Regions from separate parts of the Streptomyces sp. NPDC028928 genome, predicted to be linked through region 1. Evidence: riboswitches for the same ligand, from Rfam matches in the RefSeq annotation. Region 1 holds a riboswitch; the other holds the start of a gene.
What was found. Region 1 has a riboswitch for ZMP and ZTP ahead of ACZ4U1_RS03890 (bifunctional 5,10-methylenetetrahydrofolate dehydrogenase/5,10-methenyltetrahydrofolate cyclohydrolase). Riboswitches for the same ligand answer to the same signal wherever they lie in the genome.

Region 1 (10,958 bases):
GCCCTGCCGGCCTGGTTCTCGCTGGTGGCGTACGGGCGGGCCGGGCACCGGGAGATCGTGGAGCGGAACGTGGCCCTGGCCCGCCGGCTCGGCGCGGGCATCGACGCGCTGCCGGACCTGCGCCTGCTGGCCCCGGTCCGGCTCAACGTGGTCTGCTTCACACTCGCCGCGGACCCCTCGCAGGAGCGGGTGGCGGAGCTGGCCGGGGCGGTCGCCGCGTCCGGGCAGGCGTATGTGACCCCGACGGTGTACGGCGGGGTGCCCGGGCTGCGCGCGGCGTTCAGCAACTGGCGCACCACCGAGGCCGACACCGACCGGGTGCTGCGGGTGCTGGCGGCGGCCTCGGGCTGAGGTTCAGGTCTGCCGCGAGCGTCGTACGGCCGTGCGGAAGCCGGTGTTGACGGCGGTGAGGCCGCCGTCGACCACGAGGGTGGTCCCGGTGATCCAGGCGGCGTCGCGGGAGGCGAGGAAGGCGACCGCGGCGGCGATGTCCTCCGGTTCGCCGACGCGGCCGAGCGGGTACAGGGCGCGGACGGCGTCGAGATCGTCCTCGCGCCCTTCCCAGGCGGAGGTGCGGACCGTGCCCGGCACCACGAGGTTGACCCGGACACCCCGGGCCGCCGCGTGCCCGGCGAGGGTCCGGGTGAGGGAGGCGAGGCCGGCCTTGGCGGCGCTGTAGGCGTGGTTGCCGAAGTCCTGCAGGCCGTTGACGGAGCCGATGCTCACGATCGCCCCGCGGCCGGAGGCGGCGAGGTGGGGCAGCGCGGCGCGGCAGCAGCGGTGCGCGCCGGTGAGGGTGATGTCGAGGTCGAGCGCCCAGGATTCGTCGGGGTCCTCCTCGTAGCGCGGGACGTCCGGGGTGCAGTGGGCGGCGCAGTTGACCAGCACGTCGAGCGAGCCGAACGCGGTGACGGCGCGGTCGACGGCCGCCTCGACGGCGGCGCGGTCGGCCACGTCGCAGGCGAACGCCTCGGCGGTGCGGCCCTCCCCGCGCAGCGCGGCGGCGGTCCGCTCGGCCTCGGGCAGGTCCCGGTCGGTCACCAGCACCCGGCCGCCCTCCTCGGCGATGCGCCGGGCGACGGCCGCGCCGATGCCTCGGCCGCCGCCCGTGACGAGAACTCCGTGTCCTGCGAAGCGCGTCGGATCAGTCATGGGCCGACGGTACGGCTCCCCGGGCCCGCTTTCACCGGGGCGGCGCCGGGTTTCACCGGTAGCCGGTGACGTCCGCCGGCTTGCCCGCGTCCTGCACCTCGACCAGGTACCGCCAGGCGTCCGGCCGGCTGCCGTCGAGGTCGGTGAAGCCGTACACCTGCGCCAGCCCGCCGCTGGAGAGGGACTGGCCGTTGAACCGGGACACCTCGGGGTCGGCGGCCAGGGCGGCGACGGCCCGGCCGGTGAAGCGCGGGGTCTCGGAGATGGCGAAGTGGGGCGCGCGTGCCAGGGCGTCGCGCCAGTTCTCCTCGCGGACGCCGTACGCTTCGAGCATGATCTCCGAGCGCATCCAGCCGGGGGTCAGCGCCACGGCCGTCGCGCCGCGCGGGCCCAGTTCGTGGCCGAGGGCGAAGGCCATGCGCAGGACGGACGCCTTGGCGAGGTCGTAGAAGAAGTTCACGCGGTAGGTGTCGCGGTTGTAGTCCGCGGTGCCGTCGGTGACCTCCACGACCAGTCCGCCGGGGCGGCGCAGCAGCAGGGGCAGGGCATAGTGGCTGGTGACGGCGTGGGTCTCGACCGCGAGGCGGAGCAGCCGGAGCCCCTTGTCGAGGTCGTGCTCCCACACGGGGGTGTCCCACGCGAAGAGCTTCTCGCCGCCCCAGATGTCGTTGACGAGGACGTCGAGGCGGCCCTGCTCGTCCGCGATGCGGTCCACCAGGTCCCGTACGGCGGACTGGTCGAGGTGGTCGGCGGGTACGGCGATGCCCTGTCCGCCGGCCGCGGTGACGAGGTCGGCGGTGTCCTCGACGGTCTCCGGGCGGTCGTACTCGGAGCGGTGGGCGCGGGTGGTGCGGCCGGATACGTAGACGGTGGCGCCGGCCGCGCCGAGTTCCACGGCGATGCCCCGGCCCGCGCCCCGGGTCGCCCCGGCGACCAGCGCAACCTTGCCTTCCAGCGGTCCTGACATGTCCGGCCTCCCGTGCGGTGCGATGTGCTGTCCTACACCACTGTCGCCGGGAAGCCGGACATCTTCTGTCGGCATTCGCGAGATGTTCCGGGGCTCAGTGGCCGCGGGCGATCCACTCCTCCAGATGGGGCGCCTCGGCGCCGATGGTGGTGCCGTCCCCGTGCCCGGTGAGGACCTTGGTCTCGGGCGGGAGGGTGAGGAGGCGGTTGCGGATGGAGTCGATGATCGTCGGGAAGTGGGAGTAGGAGCGTCCGGTGGCGCCGGGGCCGCCCTGGAAGAGGGTGTCGCCCGTGAAGACGGTGCCGAGTCCGGGGTCGTACAGGCAGACGGCGCCCGGGGCGTGGCCGGGGGTGTGCAGGACGGTGAGGTCGGCGCCGGCGGCCTCGATGACCTGGCCGTCGAGGAGGTGCCGGTCGGGGTCGCGGTGGGGGTGGGTCTGCTTCCACAGCGGCAGGTCGTCGGGGTGCAGCCAGATGGTGGCGCCGGTGAGGTCGGCGAGTTTTGGTGCGGCGTTGACGTGGTCGTTGTGGGCGTGGGTGCACACGACGGCGGTCAGGCGCCGGCCGGCGACGGCGCGGGCGATGGCCTCGGCGTCGTGGGCGGCGTCGATGACGATCACCTCCCGCTCGTCGCCGACGATCCACACGTTGTTCTCGACGTCCCAGGTGCCGCCGTCGAGGGTGAACTGCCCGGAGGTGACGAGGCGTTCGATGCGTACGGCCATCAGAGCACCACCACCGAGCGCAGTACGTCGCCGTGGTGCATCCGCTCGAACGCCTTCTCCACCTGGTCCAGTCGGACGGTCTCGGTGACGAACGCGTCGAGCGGCAGGCGGCCTTGCAGGTGGAGGTCGATCAGCATGGGGAAGTCCCGGGTGGGCAGGCAGTCGCCGTACCAGCTGGACTTCAGGGCGCCGCCGCGGCCGAAGACGTCCAGCAGGGGCAGTTCGAGCTTCATCTCGGGGGTGGGGACGCCGACGAGGACGACGGTACCGGCGAGGTCGCGGGCGTAGAAGGCCTGCCGGTACGTCTCCGGGCGGCCGACGGCCTCGATGACGACGTCGGCGCCGAAGCCGCCGGTCAGCTCGCGGATCGCCTCGACCGGGTCGGTCTCCTTGGAGTTGACGGTGTGGGTGGCGCCGAGCGTGCGGGCCTTCTCCAGCTTGCGGTCGTCGATGTCCACGGCGATGATCTTCGCCGCGCCGGCCAGGTTCGACCCGGCGATCGCCGCGCCGCCGACTCCGCCGCAGCCGATGACGGCGACCGAGTCGCCGCGGCCGACGCCCCCGGTGTTGATCGCGGCGCCGATGCCGGCCATCACCCCGCAGCCGAGGAGGCCCGCGACCGCCGGGGAGACGGCCGGGTCGACCTTGGTGCACTGACCGGCCGCGACGAGCGTCTTCTCGGCGAAGGCGCCGATCCCGAGGGCCGGGGACAGCTCCTGGCCGGTGGCGGCGAGGGTCATCTTCTGCCGCGCGTTGTGCGTGTCGAAGCAGTACCAGGGCCGGCCGCGCAGACAGGCCCGGCACTGCCCGCACACCGCACGCCAGTTGAGGATGACGAAGTCACCGGGGGCGACGTCGGTGACGCCCGCGCCGACCGACTCCACGACACCGGCGGCCTCGTGACCGAGCAGGAAGGGGAAGTCGTCCGAGATTCCGCCCTGTTTGTAGTGCAGATCGGTGTGACAGACCCCGCAGGCCTGGACGCGTACGACGGCTTCGCCGGGACCCGGGTCCGGCACCACGATCGTCTCGACCCGTACGGGCTCGTCCTTGCCCGGTGCGATCACGCCGCGCACTTCCTGCGCCATCGTCTGGTCCCTTCCTTCGGTTGCCTTCTCCGCCGACCCTACGCGCGACCGATGGGTAGCGGGACGGACCACAAGGGTGATCGTGGATCTTTCCACCAGGGGACGCCCGCACCGGCTGCGCACAGCGGTGAGGGCCGCCCCGGCCGGGACGGCCCTCATCTTGCGGAAGTCTCGTCAGTGGATGCCGCCGACCAGGCCGAGCAGGGGCGCCGCGGGGGCGATGACCTGCTCCAGCTGGTTCAGCTGGTTCAGCTCGCGGAGGTGTTTCAGCTCCCCCAGCTGTTCGCTGACCCGCGGGACGCGGTCCTTGTGCGGGGCGGGGAGATCACCGGCGGAGAGCGAGTCCAGCGTGTTCAGCACGCCGAGCTTCCCGACGAGCGGTGTGCCGGTGTCCGCCGCGCTCGCCTGCGGTGCGGCGAGGCCCGCGATCCCGGCGGCCAGACCGACGGCGGCGACGATACGTCGTGTTGAGATCATGTCCTCAGCAACGGCCGCGGGCCCCGCCCGGACACGGGCGGCGGGCCGCGCTCACCCGTGAGGCGGAGCGCGGCGGCTGCGCTTGCCGTGGCCGCCGGGCCGGAGGAGTCTCGGAGAGGGGACCCGTGCGGCCCGCTCCCGGTCGGGTCGCGGGCGCCTGAAGGAGGTCACCATGGGTACCACGACGGGGTCCGGTTTCGACACCGAGACACTGCGCCGGGCCATCGAGGGGAACACCGGCAACAACCTGCTGTCGCTCTACGCGGACGACGCGGAGATCCGCATCGTCGACCGCAACAACCAGCCCAGCCACCCGACGGTTCTGCACGGCCGGGGCCAGATCGCCGAGTTGCTGGACGACGTCTACAGCCGCGACATGACGCACAAGCTGGACCAGTGCGTCGTGCAGGGCGACCGCGCCGCCTACAGCGAGTCCTGCGAATACGCGGACGGCACCCGGGTCCTCGCCGAGTCGATGGTCACCCTGCGGGACGGCAAGATCGCCGATCAGCTCATCATCCAGGCCTGGGACGAGTAGCGCCCGGCCACAGGTCGGAAGGTCCAGGTCACCGCACGGCTGACCTGGACCTTCTCGGCGCGGGCCGGACCGGCTCGGTTACGCTGTACTGCGGGCCGTGACTGGCGCTGAGGTGGAGCACCACCGGGGAGCGGTCCGTGGTGGTTGCCGCGCGCCTGGGCGAGGAGAGTCGATCCAGCTCAGGAGTGTGCAGCATGACCCAGGCCCGTCTGATGGACGGCACCGCGCTCGCCCGCCGCATGGTCGAGGAGACGGCGCGGAAGGCCGCCGTCCTCACCGAACGCACCGGTAGCGCGCCCTGTCTCGCGACCGTGCTGGTCGGCGAGGACCCGGCCTCCGTGACGTACGTCCGCATGAAGCAGAACCGCTGCCGCAAGGCCGGCATCGAGTCCCGGCACGTGGCGCTGCCCGCGGCCACCACGACCGCCGAACTCGTCGGTACTCTGCGGGAGTTGTCGGCCGACCCGGGCGTGCACGGGATCCTGCTGCAGCACCCGGTGGGCGACCACGTCGACGAGCGGGCCGCGTTCGAGGCGATCGCGCCGGAGAAGGACGTGGACGGCGTCACCTTCGCCTCGTTCGCCACGATGAGCTTCGGACTGCCCGGCTTCGTCTCCTGCACGCCGGGCGGCATCGTGCGGCTGCTGGACGAGTACGGCGTCGACCCGTCGGGGAAGCGGGCCGTGGTGGTGGGCCGCAGCGCGATCCTCGGCAAGCCGGTGGGCATGCTGCTGCTGGCCCGGGACGCGACCGTGACGTACTGCCACTCGCGCACCCGGGACCTGTCGGCGGCGGTCCGCGAGGCGGACATCGTCGTGGCCGCGGTCGGCCGGCCGCGGCTGATCCGCGGGCAGGACATCAAGCCGGGCGCGGTCGTGGTCGACGCGGGCTACAACCCGGGCAACGTCGGCGACGTGGACTTCGACTCGGCCGTGGAGCGGGCCTCGCTGATCACCCCGGTGCCGGGCGGGGTCGGTCCGATGACGATCGCCACGCTGCTGGAGCAGACCGTGGAGGCCGCCGCCCGGCAGCTGGGGGCGTGAGCGGGGACGCAGGGGACGGTGGGGTCAGCGCATCCAGGCGCTGACCCCGTCCCGGGCGGCCGAGGCGGTCCGTCACCTGTCCCGCGGGCCGCAACCCCCTGTCGTCCGCGAGCACCCGGACCAGGGCCGCGGACTCGCGGGCACCGAGCGTCCGGTGGTCCAGCAACTCTCTGAGCGCGTCGATGAGTTCGGAGTGCCCGGGGAGTCGCATACTGGCCGTCGTGCGCGTTGCCATCATGACGGCGGGATCCCGGGGTGATGCCGCCCCCTACACCGGGCTCGGGCACCGGCTCGCCCTGGCCGGACACGAGGTCACCCTGGTCACACACGGCCGCTTCGCACCGCTGGTGGCCGGGTCGGGGGTGCGGTTCCGCGCGCTGCCGCTGGATCCGCGGGCGGAGCTGGAGTCCCCGCGCGGCCGGGGCCTGCACCGCAGCACGAGCGGTGCCGGAAAGCTGCTGCGGGTGGTGGGCCTGGCGCGGCGCCTGGTCGGACGGCTGACCGAGGACCTGCTCGACGCGGCGCGGGACAGCGACGTCCTGCTGCTGTCCGCCTCCCTGGCCCCGCTCGGGCACGCGATCGCCGAGGGGCTGCGCCTGCCGAGCCTCGGCGTCTATCTGCAACCCCTCGCCACCACCCGGGAGTTCGCCCCGGCGATGCTCGGCGGCGGCTCCTGGGGCGGGCCGGTCAACCGGCTCGCCGGGCAGGGGGTGAGCCTGGCCGTGGAGCATGTCTTCGCCGGGGCCGTCCCGGCCCTGCGCGAGCGGCTCGGCCTGCCCCCGCTGCGGACCGGTGCGGCGCGGCGCGCGCGGGAGCGGCGGCACTGGCCGGTGCACCACGGCTTCAGCCCCCTGGTGGTGCCCCGGCCCGGGGACTGGCGGACGGGCCTGGAGGTGGGCGGTTACTGGTGGCCGTACGACACCGAGGCCCGGCTCGGCGGGCCGCTGCGGGAGTTCCTCGACGCCGGGCCGCCGCCGGTGTTCGTCGGGCTGGGCAGCGCCACCGTGCCGGACGCCGGGCGGGTCAGCGCGCGGGTGGTGGCGGCGCTGCGCCGGGCCGGGCTGCGCGGGGTGATCCAGCGCGGCTGGGGCGGGCTCGCGGCCGACGGGGACGACATGCTGACCATCGGCGAGGTGCCGCACTCGGTGCTGTTCCCGGAGATGGCCGCCGTGGTCCACCACGCGGGCGCGGGCACCACGGCGGCGGGGCTGCGCGCCGGGGTGCCGGCCGTGCCGGTGCCGGTCCAGTTCGACGCGGGTTTCTGGTCCGCCCGGCTGGTCGCGCTGGGTGTCGCCCCGGCCGTCGTACCGCTGCGCCGTCTGACCGTGGACGAGCTGGCCGCGGCGCTGGTGCGGGCCACCCGGGACCCGGCGTACCGGCGGCGCGCCGGCGCCCTGGGCGCGCGTGTCCGGGCCGAGGACGGCGCCGCGCCGGTGCTGGCCGCGCTGGACCGGCTGGACGGCTGAGGCGGCCTCGGGGTGTCAGCCGGCGCCTCGGGGTGTCAGCCGGCGGTGAGCACCATCCGGAAGCGGGCGGCGCCGGCGAGCATCTTGTCGTACGCCTCTCCGGCCTGCTCCAGCGGGACGGTCTCGGTCATCGGGCGGATGCCGTGCAGGGCGCTGAACGCCATGGTGTCCTCGACGTCCTGCGCGGTGCCGGACGGGTGTCCACGGACGACCAGTCCGCCCATGATCAGCTGCACCGGGGTGATGCCCAGCGGCTCGGGAACGGCGCCGATGACGATCAGTTCGCCGCGGGGTGCCAGTCCGTCGACGGTGGCCGTGATGGCGTCGGAGCTGCCGGCGGTGGCGAGGACGGCCCGCGCCGCGCCGAGGGAGCGCAGCGCCTCGGCGACCGGTGTCCCGGCGGTGCTGTCGACATAGTGGTGGGCGCCCAGTCGCTTGGCGAAGTCGGCCTTCTCGGCGCCCCGGGCGATGGCCACGGTCTCGAAGCCCATCGCCACCGCGTACTGCACGCCGAGATGGCCGAGGCCGCCGAGGCCGAGCACCGCGACCAGGTCGCCGGGCCGGGCGGAGCTGCGCCGCAGCCCGTGGTACGTGGTGACGCCCGCGCAGGCCAGGGGCCCGGCGTCGCTCGCCGAGAGGGCCTCGGGGATGCGGGCCAGGGCGTCGACGGGCGCGATCACCCGCTCGCCGAACCCGCCGTCGTAGGCCCATCCCGGGACCTTCAGGTCGGCGCACACGATGAAGTCGCCCTGGCGGCAGGGCCGGCAGTGGCCGCAGCTGCCGCCGAACCAGCCGACCGCGACCCGGTCGCCGGGCCGGTAGCCCCACTCCTGCGTGCCCTCGCCCAGCTCCTCCACGCGTCCGGCGATCTCGTGCCCGGGCACCACCGGGAAGGTGACGCCCGGTAGTCCGCCGTTGACGAAGAAGGCGTCACTGTGGCAGATCCCGCACGCCTCGACGGCGATCCGCACCTGGCCGGGTCCCGGCCTCGGCACCTCGCGCTCGGTCTGCTCGAACGCGCCGCCCGGCTCGGTGACCTGCGCGACTCGATAGGTACTCATGGGTTTCTCCGGAGTACGGGTACGACGGTCTCCCGCACCAGCAGACCAGCTCCGGCCCGATCCCGCGCGCCGAACCCCGCCGGACCCCGCTGACCTGGGCGGCCCGGTCCCGCGGGCCCGTGGTCAGGGGTTCCCGGGGCGCCAGCCCTCGGGCCGGAGCATGCCCAGCAGCAGCCGGACCAGCTCGTCCACGACCTCGTCGAGCGTGGCGTCCACCCAGCCGGCGGTCCAGTCGTGCAGCAGGCCGTTGACGCTGCCGATGAAGGCCGTGGCCGCGAGGCGGTAGTCGCGCGGCGCCGCCTCCCCGCGGGCCACGGCGGCGTCCGCCTCGGCGCGGATGAGGTCGACCCAGCGGGCGCGGCGGGCCAGGCGCTGCTCCTCCAGGCGCGGGCTGACCCCGATGATCTCCATGAAGGCGATACGGATGCGGCGCGGGTCGCTGGTGACGTCGTGGGCGTAGGCACGGAAGAGCACGGTGGCGCGCTCGGCCAGCGGCAGGCCCTGCGCGGTGGCGAGGGCGTCCAGGACGGCCTGCTCGGCCCAGCCGTTGACCTCCAGGTGCAGCGCGGCGAGGACGTCCTCCAGGGTGCGGAACTCCTCGTAGAACTGGCGCGTGGACAGGCCGGCGGCCTGGCTCAGCGCGGCGACCGTGGTGCCCCGGTAGCCGGGGGTGTCGCCGAACAAACGCAGCGCCGCGTCGAGGAAGCGGCGGCGCCGCTCGGCCTGCCGTTCCTCGGCGGACCGTCCGCCGTAGCGCCCCGTCGGCGCTCTGAGCCTGCCCCCCACGCGTCCCCCTCCGTCGGTCCCACCGATCCCAATCTTGTCGTGCACACATCTTGTCGAGAAGGCCGACCCCTCCTTACTTTTCAGTAAGTTCACTGTGAATGCACCCGTGTTCAGATTCCCCCGAGGAAAGAGAGCCGTCATGGCTGCCTCCAGAACCAGGCACCTGTGCTCCGTGGCCGCCGCCCTCGCCCTGACCGCCGCCGCCCCGGCGACCGCCGCCTCCGCAAGCGCAGCCGCCCCCGACGGGCTGCGCGAGGTGCTGTTCGTCGGCAACAACTGGGACGGCACCGCCGATGTCATCCGCTCCTCCGGCGACTACGCGAAGATCGGCCGGATCGACGTCGTCCCGGACAAGGACGCGCGGATGGCGGAGATCAACGCGGATCCGGTCAAGTGGATCTACTTCCAGGCGATCCGCAACAGCGTCGGCGAGGGTCACGACCAGTTCGCCGACGACATGTACACGACTCCGGACGGCCGGTCGGTGGTGGTGTCCCGGCCGAGTTTCGCGGACGTCGTCTCCATCGACCTGGCCACCGACAAGGTCAACTGGCGTTTCCCCGTGGCCGGTCACCGCGCCGACCACATGGCGGTCTCCCCGGACGGCACCCGGGTGGCGGTCTCCGCCTCGACCGCGAACACCGTGCACGTCCTCGACATCGGCACCGGGAAGCAGCTCGGCTCGTTCAAGACCGGCGACAAGCCGCACGAGAACATCTTCACCAGGGACGGCACGTACATCTGGAACATGTCGATCGGTGACGTCAACACCGCACTGGACGCCCCCGGCTGGGACTGGACCAAGGGCGACCGGCGCATCACGGTCGTGGACGCGACGACGTACCAGCAGGTCAGGGTCGTCGACATGCGGCAGCGGCTGGACGCGTACGGCCTGAAGGACTTCTCCGACGCGGTCCGCCCGGCCGTGTTCTCCCCCGACGAGTCCAAGCTGTACTTCCAGGTGTCGTTCTTCAACGGCTTCTTCGAGTACGACGTCGCCACCGACAAGATCACCCGGATGAAGACACTGCCGAAGAACCCGGCGACCAGCGAGGACCGCACCACCTGGGTCAACGACTCGCGTCACCACGGCATGTCGGTGAACCCCGGGGGCACCAAGCTGTGCGTGGCGGGCACCATGGACGACTACGCGACCGTGGTCGACCGGGCCACGCTCCAGGAGGGGCCGCTGGTCACGACGTCCAAGCCGTACTGGGCGACGGTCAGCGGGGACGGCAAGGACTGCATCGTCTCCGAGAGCGGCGCCGACCAGGTGACGGCGATCGACTTCGCCACCGGGAAGAAGGTGACGTCGGTCCCGGTCGGCGACCACCCGCAGCGCGTCCGGCTGGGACACGTCCCGGCCGACTGGACGGGTCCCAGCGGCAGGTGACGCCATCGAGCCGTGGCCTCCGGGGCGCCCCCACTCGCTCCGGAGGCCACACCCGTGCCGTCAGAAGCGCGCCGCCGCCCACGCGGCCAGCTCCGCCTTCGCCGCGCTCAGCAGGTCCGCCGAGGGTGCCGTGGCGCCGTTGGTGACCAGGGCGAAGTGCGGGACGCCGGAGTCCGCGTCGGTGAGCAGCAGCCGCCTGCTGCCCGTGCCGCCCGGCTCCGGGGCCACGGCGACCGGGGTGGCGGAGGTGTACGCGGGCGGGG
Region 2 (10,958 bases), on a different contig from region 1:
TCCTGGAGGTCGTAGATCTTCGCCGTCTCCTTGAGGATGTACGGCTTCGGGATCGTGAAGGTGTCGCCGAAGCGGCCGTTGAAGCGCTCGGCGAGGTCGCGGGTCAGCTCGATGTGCTGGCGCTGGTCCTCGCCGACCGGCACCTCGTGGGCCTGGTACAGCAGGATGTCGGCGACCTGGAGGATCGGGTAGGTGAACAGGCCGACGGAGGCCCGGTCGGCGCCCTGCTTGGCGGACTTGTCCTTGAACTGGGTCATGCGGCTGGCCTCGCCGAAGCCGGTGAGGCAGTTCATGACCCACGCCAGCTGGGCGTGCTCGGGGACGTGGCTCTGCACGAAGAGGGTGCAGCGGTCCGGGTCCAGGCCGGCGGCCAGCAGCTGTGCGGCGGCGAGGCGGGTGTTGGCCCGCAGCTCCTCCGGGTCCTGCGGGACCGTGATCGCGTGCAGGTCGACCACCATGTAGAAGGCGTCGTGGGACTCCTGCAGGGCCACCCACTGGCGGACGGCGCCGAGGTAGTTGCCGAGGTGGAACGAGCCGGCGGTGGGCTGGATGCCGGAGAGCACGCGGGGTCGGTCAGTCGCCATGTTTTTTATTGTCTCAGAGAGCTCGGGGGGTTCTGTGCGTGGGGAACTGCGCGTAGTCGGTGGTTGCTCGCGCAGTTCCCCGCGCCCCTTTCAGGGGCGTGTCAGCCGAGGTCGACTTCCGGGTAGAGGGGGAAGCCCGCGACCAGGTCAGTCGCTCGCTGGGAGATCTCCTGGGCGACCTTCTCGTCCAGGACGTGGGCGGCCTTGGACGGGGCGCCCGACTTGGTGGTGCCCGGCTCCGTCGTCGTCAGGACGCGGTCGATCAGGGACGCCACCTCGTCCATCTCCGCCGTGCCGAGGCCGCGGGTGGTGAGGGCCGGGGTGCCGACGCGGATGCCGGAGGTGTACCAGGCGCCGTTCGGGTCGGCCGGGATGGCGTTGCGGTTGGTGACGATGCCCGAGTCGAGCAGGGCCGACTCGGCCTGGCGGCCGGTGAGGCCGTAGGAGGTGGCGACGTCGATCAGGCAGAGGTGGTTGTCGGTGCCGCCGGTGACCAGGGTGGCGCCGCGGCGCATCAGGCCCTCCGCCAGCGCGCGGGAGTTGTCGACGATGCGCTGGGCGTAGTCCTGGAAGGAGGGCCGGCGGGCCTCGGCGAGGGCGACGGCCTTGGCGGCCATGACGTGCGGGAGCGGGCCGCCGAGGACCATCGGGCAGCCGCGGTCGACCTGGTCCTTGAGGGAGTCGTCGCACAGGACCATGCCGCCGCGCGGGCCGCGCAGGGACTTGTGGGTGGTCGTGGTGACGATCTGGGCGTGCGGGACCGGGTCGAAGTCGCCGGTGAGGACCTTGCCCGCGACCAGGCCGGCGAAGTGCGCCATGTCGACCATGAGGGTGGCGCCGACCTCGTCGGCGATCTCGCGCATGATCCGGAAGTTCACCAGACGGGGGTACGCGGAGTAGCCGGCGACGATGATCAGCGGCTTGAACTCGCGGGCCTGGGCGCGCAGGGCCCCGTAGTCGACCAGGCCGGTGGCGGGGTCGGTGCCGTAGGAGCGCTGGTCGAACATCTTGCCGGAGATGTTGGGGCGGAAGCCGTGGGTGAGGTGGCCGCCGGCGTCCAGGGACATGCCGAGCATGCGCTGGTTGCCGAAGGCCTGGCGCAGCTCGGCCCAGTCGGCGTCGGTCAGGTCGTTGATCTGGCGGGCGCCGGCCTTCTCCAGGAAGGGCGCCTCGACACGGTCGGCCAGGACGGCCCAGAAGGCGACGAGGTTGGCGTCGATGCCGGAGTGCGGCTGGACGTAGGCGTGGCGGGCACCGAAGAGTTCGCGGGCGTGCTCGGCGGCGAGGGCCTCGACGGTGTCGACGTTGCGGCAGCCGGCGTAGAAGCGGCGGCCGATGGTGCCCTCGGCGTACTTGTCGCTGAACCAGTTGCCCATCGCGAGCAGCGTCGCCGGGGAGGCGTAGTTCTCGGACGCGATCAGCTTGAGCATGTCGCGCTGGTCGGCGACCTCCTGACCGATGGCGTCGGCGACGCGGGGCTCGACGGCGCGGATGACGTCGAGGGCGGCCCGGAAGGCCGTGGACTCGGTGGAGAGGGGGGCGGAATTCTCGGGCATCGGGGGGACCTCCGGACGGTGTGCGTACAGCGTTCACGTTCGGCCCAGGCGCACGGCACTCTTCCCGCTCGGGCCGCTCCCTGATGGTCCGTCCCATCCCAGCGCGCCAGTCACGGCCCGCTCGTCAGATTACCGGGCGCGCCGGACGGCGCAGGTCCCGCGTCCACCATGCGAGCGAGGATATGAAGGGGTTCACCGTCGTTTCCGGTCGTACTCGGGAGAGGCCGTGACCGCTGCAGAAGACCTCATCGCCGCCGCCGACGCGCACTGCGCGCCCACCTACGACCCGCTTCCGGTGGTGATCGCCACGGGTGAGGGGGCGTGGCTGACGGACGTGGCGGGACGGCGGTACCTGGACATGCTGGCCGGTTACTCCGCGCTGAACTTCGGACACGGCAACCGGCGGCTGGCCGAGGCGGCCCGGCGCCAGCTGGACCGGGTCACGCTGACCTCCCGCGCCTTCTACCACGACCGGTTCGCCGCGTTCTGCACCGAGCTGGCCCAGCTGTGCGGGATGGAGATGGTGCTGCCCATGAACACGGGCGCGGAGGCGGTGGAGAGCGCGGTGAAGACGGCCCGGAAGTGGGGGTACCGGGTGAAGGGGGTGCCCGCGGAGATGGCGAAGGTCGTCGTGGCGACCGGCAACTTCCACGGCCGTACGACCACGGTGATCAGCTTCTCGACGGATCCGGAGGCGCGGGCGGACTTCGGTCCGTACACGCCGGGCTTCGAGATCGTGCCGTACGGCGATCTGACGGCGATGCGGTCGGCGCTGACGGAGAACACGGTGGCGGTGCTGCTGGAGCCGATCCAGGGCGAGTCCGGGGTGATCGTGCCGCCCGCCGGTTATCTGGCCGGGGTGCGCGAGCTGACCCGCGAGCGGAACGTCCTCTTCATCGCCGACGAGATCCAGTCGGGGCTGGGCCGCACCGGGCGGACCTTCGCGTGCGAGCACGAGGGGGTCGTACCGGACGTGTACGTGCTGGGCAAGGCGCTGGGCGGCGGGATCGTGCCGGTGTCGGCGGTGGTGTCGAGCGCGGCGGTGCTCGGCGTGTTCCGGCCGGGTGAGCACGGCTCGACGTTCGGCGGGAATCCGCTGGCCTGCGCGGTGGCGCTGGAGGTGATCGCGATGCTGCGGACCGGGGAGTACCAGGAGCGGGCGGCGCGGCTGGGCGAACGGCTGCACGGGGTGCTGGGCGAGCTGCCGGGTACGGGCCGGGTGACGGCGGTACGGGGGCGCGGGCTGTGGGCCGGGGTGGACGTCTCCCGGGCGGTCGGCACCGGGCGGGAGGTCTCCGAGCGGCTGCTGGCCCGCGGGGTCCTGGTCAAGGACACCCACGGGCCGACGATCCGGATCGCGCCGCCGCTGGTGATCGCCGAGGAGGACCTGGACTGGGGGCTGGAGCAGCTGCGGGCGGTGCTGTCCGGGGCATGATCAGCGGAGCGGGATGTCGGTGCCGTGCTGGTCCGCGGGCCGGGGTCCGAAGATGCGCCGGTCGCTCTCGTCGATGGCGACGTCGTTGATGCTCGCCTCCCGGCGGCGCATCAGGCCGTGCTCGTCGAACTCCCACAGTTCGTTGCCGTAGGAGCGCCACCACTGGCCGTCGGTGTCACGGCACTCGTACTGGAAGCGGACGGCGATGCGGTGGTCGTGGAAGCTCCAGAGGCTCTTGCGCAGCGCGTAGTCCCGTTCGCGCTGCCACTTCTCGGTCAGGAAGGCGACGATCTCGTCCCGGCCGGTGACGAACCGGTCCCTGTTCCGCCAGACGGAGTCCGGGGTGTAGGCGAGGGCCACCCGGTGGGGGTCGCGGGTGTTCCAGGCGTCCTCGGCGGCCTGCACCTTCCGGCGGGCGGTTTCCAGGGTGAAGGGCGGGTGGGGCGGGTGGTCTTCGGGCACGGCGGCCTCCTCGGGCCTCAGGTCGAGAACGAGCGTTCTCGACGCGGTGCGCCTAAAATAGAGAACGCACGTTCTCGACGTCAAGGAGCCCGGATGCCCGCCCCCCTCACCGAGGAACAGACCCGCCTGGACCGCGAGACCCTCCTCGACGCCGCGGAGGCCCTCTTCTACGCGCACGGCATCCAGGCGGTCGGGATGGACCGGGTCCGCGAGGCGTCCGGCCTGCCCCTGAAGCGGATCTACCGGCTCTTCGCCACCAAGGAGGACCTCGTGGTCGCCATGCTCCGGCGACGCGACCGGCGCTGGCGCGCGAGCCTGGCCGCGCACGTGGAGAACGTCCCGGACCCCCGCGGGCGGGTGCTGGCGGTCTTCGACTGGCTCGCCGAGTGGTTCGCCGAGCCCGGCTTCCGCGGCTGCGCCTGGATCAACGTCCACGGTGAGCTGGGCGAGTCGTCCGAGCCCGTCCTGGCCGAGGTCCGGTCCCACAAGCAGGCCTTCCACGACCAGTTGGCGACCTGGGTCCGTGCCACGGGCGTGCCGGTGGCGGAGCCGGTGTACCTGCTCACGGAGGGAGCCATCGTCACGGCGGGCATCACCGGGGATCCGGCCGTGGCGGGGCAGGCTCGGGCGGCGGTGGAGAGGCTGCTCGGCGGCTAGAGGATCACATGGGGCAGGAAGCGGGCGTACTCGTCGGTGATCAGGCCTGTGGATTCGCGGATGCCGAGGCCCGCCGGTTCGTCCTGGACGACCCAGGCGCCGAGGACCACGTGGTTGCCGTCGAAGGTGGGGAGGGGGGCCAACTGCTGGTAGCAGCAGGGCTCGTCACGCGGGACGACGGGTGTGCCCGGGGGGTGGACGGTGACGCCCTCGCCCTCTCGGCCGAGGAGGGGCTTGGCAACGTAGCCGGTGGTGCCGGCCAGCTCGCGGGGGCCGTCCAGGTAGGCGGGGAGGAGGTTGGGGTGGTCCGGGTACAGCTCCCAGAGGATGGGCAGCAGGGCCTTGTTGCTCAGGAGCATCTTCCAGGCCGGTTCGATCCACAGGGTGCTGCCGGTGCCACCGCCGTTGTCCAGGGTGTCCAGGACGTGCCCGCCGAAGGCGTCGGTGGTGAGCCACTCCCACGGGTAGAGCTTGAAGATGCCCCGGATGAACCGGAGTCGGTTGTCCACGAAGCGGCCGGAGAGGGTGTCCCAGCCGATCTCCTCCATGGCCAGCCAGTCGGTGGTCAGGCCGGCCTGCTCGGCCGTCTCCTTGAGGTAGGCCACCGTCATCAGGTCCTCGCCGAGTTCGTCGGCGGCGGAGTGCGCGAAGTGCAGCGGGCTGCCGGGCGGGAGGAGCGCGGACTGGGCGCGCCAGGCTTCCACCAGGCGTACGTGCAGGGAGTTCCACTGGTCCGCGCCGGGGAAACGATCCTCCATCCAGAACCACTGCGGGGAGGCGGCCTCGACCAGGGAGGTGGGGGTGTCCGCGTTGTACTCCAGCAGCTTCGCCGGTCCCGTCCCGTCGTAGCGCAGGTCGAAACGGCCGTAGACGGACGGGAGTTCGGCGCGGCGGTGCCAGGCCTCGGTGACCGCCGCGGCCACCCGCGGGTCGGTGATGCCGAGGTCGGCGAGCCGGTCCTCGGCCACGATGTGTCCGGCCGCCGCGAGGCACATGCGGTGCAGTTCCTCGACGGTCTCCTCCAGCGCCTCGACCTCCTCCAGAGAGAAGACGTAGTAGGCGCTCTCGTCCCAGTAGGGGCGCAGCGAGCCGTCGGGGTGGCGGGTGAGCGGGTAGATCAGGCCCTGGGCCTCGACGGTCTGCTGCCAGCCGGGGCGGGGCGTGAGGGTACGGCGTTCCATGGGTGTGTTCCGGTCAGCCGCCGGAGCTGCCCTTGCCGCCGCCGAAGCCACCGCGGTGGACTCCGCCGCTCCCGCTGTGGTGGTCGTCGTCATCGTCGTACGAGCCGCTGCCCGAGCCCCCGCCCGGCTTGGTGAAGGAGCCGCCGTCGACCCAGCCGTCCTCCTCCTCGCCGTCGTAGTACCAGGCGGCGTCGACCTTCTTCTTGAGGCTCTTCTTCTTGCCCGCCGTCTTGCCCGTCGTCTTCAGGGAACCGCTCGTCGTCGTCTTGCAGTCCTTGTCCGAGACGACCTTGTAGCCCTTGGCGAGGTTGTAGCTGTCCCGGTCGACGCAGCGCTCGTCCGGTTCGGACGAGCAGGCGGTCAGCGCGGCGGCCAGCAGGCCCATGCCGCCGAGGACCACCGTGCCGGACCGCCGTGGCCGACGTGTGCGCTCCATGGTTCTTCCCCCCGTCAGATGTCGTGTTCCGGCCGTCAGCCTAGAGATCGGTGTGAGTGCCCTCGGCAGGGGGTCCGGTCCCGGCCACTCCCCTAGAGTCGCTTCGTGCTCTTTGGAATGGTGTGTGCTCTTGGTGCCGCGGTCTGCTTCGGTACGGCGACGGTGTTGCAGGCGGTGGCGGCGCGGACGGCGGCCACCGGGAGCGGTGGGGGCGGGGACGCGGCGCTGCTGCTGCGGGCGCTGCGGCAGTGGCGGTACCTCGCCGGGCTCGGACTGGACGGGCTGGGCTTCCTCCTCCAGGTCGCGGCCCTGCGGTCGGTGCCGATCTACGCGGTGGGCGCGGCCCTTGCCGCGAGCCTCGCGGTGACGGCGGTGGTGGCGGCGCGGCTGCTGCGGGTCCGGCTGAGCGGGCCGGAGTGGGCCGCCGTGGGGGTGGTGTGCGCGGGACTCGCCCTGCTGGGGCTGGCCTCGGGCACCGAGGGCGACCGGGGCGGTCCTGAGTGGCTGCGGTACGCGATGGTGGCGGCCGCGGTGGCCGTGCTGCTGCTCGGCGGGGTCGGCGGGCGCCTGTCCGGCCGGGGGCGGGCGCTGCTGCTGGGGCTCGGCGCCGGGTGCGGATTCGGGGTGGTGGAGGTGACGGTACGGCTGGTCGACTCCCTGCGGCCGGCGGATCTGCTGGCCAACCCGGCGACGTACGCGCTGCTGCTCGGCGGCGCGGCCGCGTTCCTGCTGCTCACCTCGGCCCTTCAGCGGGGGTCGGTGACGACCGCCACGGCCGGGGTGGTCCTCGGTGAGACGGTCGGGCCGGCCGCGGTGGGGGTCATCTGGCTCGGGGACCGCACGAGGGACGGGCTGGCGTGGGTCGCGGCGCTCGGGTTCGCCGTGGCGGTGGTGGGGGCGTTGGCGCTGGCCCGCTTCGGGGAGGCGCCGGCGGAGTAGCGTTCCGTGTGAGACCTCCCGGCTGCCGAAGCAGTCACCAGTTGGGGCCGGCCAGGAGGTAGGCGATGCCCATGAGGACGGCAAGGATCAACGCCGGTACTGCCAGACCCTTCTCGATCGCGGTGAGAGTGTGCGTACCGCTCGCCGCCTGCCTTGAGTAGCGCTCCCTCCGCGCCTCCAGGTCGTGCCGGGCGAGCGCGCCGACGACCAACGCCACCGCGGCGGTGATCAGGGACACGGTGAGCGGGGTGAGCGCTCCGTGCTCGTGGATGTTGTCCTCGACGTTGCCGTATATCCCTTCCGCGCTGCGTTCCGCGACTGCCGCCACCGCCGCCTGGACGGCCAGAACGAAGGTGACGGCCGCGGTGCCGGCGAGGGCGAGCGCGGCACCGGCGAGGGCAGGCGCCCGGTGGCTCCTGGTCCTGGGCGGGCTCAGGGTCGTCTGCCGGCCTTGACGCGAGGAGTCGATGATCGTGATGTCCTGCTCGTGCGAGGACCGCTCGGGCTGCTGCTGCCGGGAGGCGGGGTCGCGCGAGGTCCGGGAGCCGGAATCCGACGAGGACGTGGAATCGTCCGCCGGGACCACCACCGCCTCGACGTGGATCATCTCCTCGTGCGCCACGCCCCTCAGCACGATGTCACCGGACAGGTGGCCCTCGGCGGTCGCGTCGACGCGGACCTTCAGACCGTTCTCGGTCGGATCCACCCGCAGCCATGGCTGCATGGCCTGGGCCACGCAGTGCCGGGCCAGCGGCGGACCGTTCATGGTCACGGACTTCGCCTGCGGGGTGGACCCCTTCGGCACATGCCCGAAGTCCAGGCGGTCCGCGGACGGCGTCAGACGGATGTCGCGCAGAGCGCGGCACGCCTCGTCGGCGATCTGCCGGATGTCGTTGCGCGCGACCTCCTCCAGGGTCTGCCGCGCCCCCTCCGCGATGGGCAGGGACTCGTCGTGCAGACGGTTGCGCAGTTCCAGCACCGCGCCCAGGCGGGTGAGGACGTTGTCGCTGTTCAGGGCCGCCTGCAGGGCGAGCGGCGAGGGAACGGCGACGATCTTTATATAGCCGCGTCGGCTGTGTGCCAGATGCAACTCCCCCTGCATCTCCACCGTCTTGCTCGGGGTCTGGTGCGGATTCTGCTCCTGTACGTGGTCGTAGACGTAGTCGTACAGATCGTCGAGGGAGATCTCGCCGTCCCCGTCGAGGTCGGCCTCACCGGTCCCCAGGCCCTGCACGACCGCGTGCGTGAAGACGGAGGGCCGTGGAGCGGAGTTCTCGGTGAGTTCATCGTCCTCGAAGGCGTACTCCATCGAGTTCGACGCCGTGATGACGGCCCAGCCCCGCCCACCGGCCGGCTTGTCCTTCCGGAAGGAGTCGAGGACGTTGACCTCCCCGGAAGCGCGCACGGCGGACGAGCCACGGGAGAAGGCGCCGCCGTAGCAGCAGTCGAGGAACAGGACGGTGCGTCCGGCCCGGGTGCGGGACATGCACGCGCGGACGAACTGGGCGGGGATGGCCGTGGCGTCCAACAGCCGTGGCTCGGTGTCGCTGGCGGCGAAGTACAGCTCACCGGACTCGCTCTTGAGGCCGTGACAGGAGAAGTGCAGCAGGAGGGTGTCGTCGCGGCGCCGGTCGTTGAAGAATCCCTGGATGCGTCTACGCATGAGGTCGGCCGACGCGTTGCGCACGACCTGCACCTCGAAGTCGCCGATCTGCGGGTCGTGCAGCACCTCGGCGAGGGCCGCGGCGTCCTGGGCAGGCGCCCTGAGCTTCGTCAGTCCCTGGTCGGTGTAATGGTCGTTGGCGATGATCAGCGCGTGTCGGGCATCCGTCATGGCCGGTCCCCAGCCGTGGAATGGCGTTGGCTGAAGATCTTGAGCGCCTCCGCGACCTGTTCGTCGGTCGCCTCGGACATCTCCAGGATGTCGTCACCCATCTGCAGGCGGAAGACGGCCGCGTGTCATGGCACCGGCCCAGCCATGACCGGACCACGCTCACCACCTGGTCCAGGGCTGCCACCGAGCTGCCCAGGCCCACCAGCAGGGTGCCGATCTCACCGACATCCACGGCTCGTGCTCCGGGCGGGAGCTGCCCGGAGGGCATCGCCGTGACGTCGTCCACGTCGAGAGCGAGCAGTTCTTCGCGCAGATAGCCGGTCAGCTCCGCCACACGTTCGGCTTCCGCCCCCTCCTCGGACAGGAAGATCAGCAAGTGCTTGTCCACCGGCTCAGCCCCCTCGGTCGTGCGCTCAGGGGCGGCGCAGAGCGGACGATCCATGGCTCCACGTCCGCTTTCCCAGTCTCCGTCCGCAGCTGTGCACCGGCAAATCAGCCCAGGGTGAGGCCGCTACGGCAGCACCCGGCACAACGCCTCCAGCGCCGCCGACCATGCGCTGTCCGGTGGGGTGCCGTAGCCGACGACCAAGGCGTCCAGGGGGTCGGTGACGGCCTGCGGGTGGCGGTGGAAGGAGAGGCCGTGGAGGGCCAGGCCCTGCCAGGCCGCCGCCTGGACCACCGACTCCTCCGTGCCGGGCGGGAGACGGAGGACCGCGTGCAGGCCGGCGGCGATGCCGGTGACCCGGACGTCCGGTGCGCGCTCGGTCACCGCGGTGGTGAGGGCGTCGCGGCGGTGGCGGTAGCGGAGGCGGGAGGAGCGGACGTGGCGGTCGTACGCGCCGGAGGTGAGGAACTCCGCGAGAGTGAGCTGTTCGAGGACGCCGACGGTGTCCGCCTGGCCCTTGGCCGAGACGGCCTGCGCGGCCAGGTCCGCGGGCAGCACCATCCAGCCCAGCCGCAGTCCGGGTGCGAGCGACTTGCTGGCGGTGCCGAGATAGACGACCCGGTCCGGGGCGAGGCCCTGCAGCGCGCCGACGGGCTGGCGGTCGTAGCGGAACTCGCCGTCGTAGTCGTCCTCCAGGATCAGCCCGCCGGTGCGGCGCGCCCAGGCCACGACGGCGGCCCGGCGGTCGGGGTGCAGGGGCGTGCCCATGGGGAACTGGTGGGCGGGGGTGAGCAGCACCGCGCCCGCCTCGCCCGGCTCGCGGGGGTCCGTGCCCAGGTCGTCGTACGGCAGCGCGGGCGTAGCGAGGCCCGCGCCGCGCAGCAGGGCCCAGTGGACGTCGAGGCCGTACGACTCCACCGCCACCGTCCGCACCCCGCGGGCCCGCAGCACCTTGCCGAGGATGGTCAGGGCGTGCGAGAAGCCGGCGGTGATCACGATCGTGTCGGGGTCGGTGCGGACGCCGCGGGCACGGGCGAGGTAGCCGGCGAGGGCGGTGCGCAGTTCGGGGCGGCCGCGCGGGTCGCCGTAGCCGAGGGCGTGGAAGGGGGCCGTGGCCAGGGCCCGGCGGGTGGCCTTGAGCCACTCGGTGCGCGGGAAGGCGGCGAGGTCGGGGGTGCCGGGGATCAGGTCGTGGCGGGGGCGGGCGGGGGTGCGCCGGGGGGTCGCCGGGGTGGTGCCCGAGGGCGTGGGCACGCCGGTCGCCACCCGGGTGCCGGAGCCCTGGCGGGCGGTGAGCCAGCCCTCCGCGACCAGGTCGGCGTAGGCCTCGGCGACGGTGTTGCGGGCGATGCCGAGGTCGGCGGCGAGGGAGCGGGAAGAGGGCAGCCGGGTGCCGGGGGCCAGGCGTCCGGTGCGGACGGCGTCGCGCAGGGCGTCGGTCAGGCCCCGGCGCAGGCCGCCCGAGCCGCTCGGTTCCAGGTGCAGGTCG

Region 2: another riboswitch for ZMP and ZTP. It lies ahead of ACZ4U1_RS22900 (glycine hydroxymethyltransferase); the one in region 1 lies ahead of ACZ4U1_RS03890 (bifunctional 5,10-methylenetetrahydrofolate dehydrogenase/5,10-methenyltetrahydrofolate cyclohydrolase).

The regions. Positions count from the first base shown of each region.
Region 1 is NZ_JBVHVI010000001.1:857,815-868,772, forward strand. Features, by position in the region: gene ACZ4U1_RS03855 (pyridoxal phosphate-dependent decarboxylase family protein) at 1-351, shown strand, start outside; gene ACZ4U1_RS03860 (SDR family NAD(P)-dependent oxidoreductase) at 355-1,152, opposite strand; gene ACZ4U1_RS03865 (SDR family oxidoreductase) at 1,205-2,119, opposite strand; gene ACZ4U1_RS03870 (MBL fold metallo-hydrolase) at 2,214-2,843, opposite strand; gene ACZ4U1_RS03875 (S-(hydroxymethyl)mycothiol dehydrogenase) at 2,843-3,931, opposite strand; gene ACZ4U1_RS03880 (hypothetical protein) at 4,106-4,408, opposite strand; gene ACZ4U1_RS03885 (nuclear transport factor 2 family protein) at 4,581-4,946, shown strand; ZMP/ZTP riboswitch at 5,034-5,114, shown strand; gene ACZ4U1_RS03890 (bifunctional 5,10-methylenetetrahydrofolate dehydrogenase/5,10-methenyltetrahydrofolate cyclohydrolase) at 5,141-5,989, shown strand; gene ACZ4U1_RS03895 (glycosyltransferase) at 6,226-7,455, shown strand; gene ACZ4U1_RS03900 (alcohol dehydrogenase) at 7,491-8,516, opposite strand; gene ACZ4U1_RS03905 (TetR/AcrR family transcriptional regulator) at 8,640-9,302, opposite strand; gene ACZ4U1_RS03910 (YncE family protein) at 9,442-10,695, shown strand; gene ACZ4U1_RS03915 (glycoside hydrolase family 5 protein) at 10,756-10,958, opposite strand, start outside.
Region 2 is NZ_JBVHVI010000009.1:221,011-231,968, reverse strand. Features, by position in the region: gene trpS (tryptophan--tRNA ligase) at 1-584, opposite strand, end outside; gene ACZ4U1_RS22900 (glycine hydroxymethyltransferase) at 686-2,140, opposite strand; ZMP/ZTP riboswitch at 2,176-2,264, opposite strand; gene rocD (ornithine--oxo-acid transaminase) at 2,367-3,575, shown strand; gene ACZ4U1_RS22890 (nuclear transport factor 2 family protein) at 3,576-4,037, opposite strand; gene ACZ4U1_RS22885 (TetR/AcrR family transcriptional regulator) at 4,131-4,694, shown strand; gene ACZ4U1_RS22880 (glutathionylspermidine synthase family protein) at 4,691-5,875, opposite strand; gene ACZ4U1_RS22875 (hypothetical protein) at 5,889-6,311, opposite strand; gene ACZ4U1_RS22870 (hypothetical protein) at 6,429-7,250, shown strand; gene ACZ4U1_RS22865 (caspase family protein) at 7,285-9,084, opposite strand; gene pdxR (MocR-like pyridoxine biosynthesis transcription factor PdxR) at 9,596-10,958, opposite strand, start outside.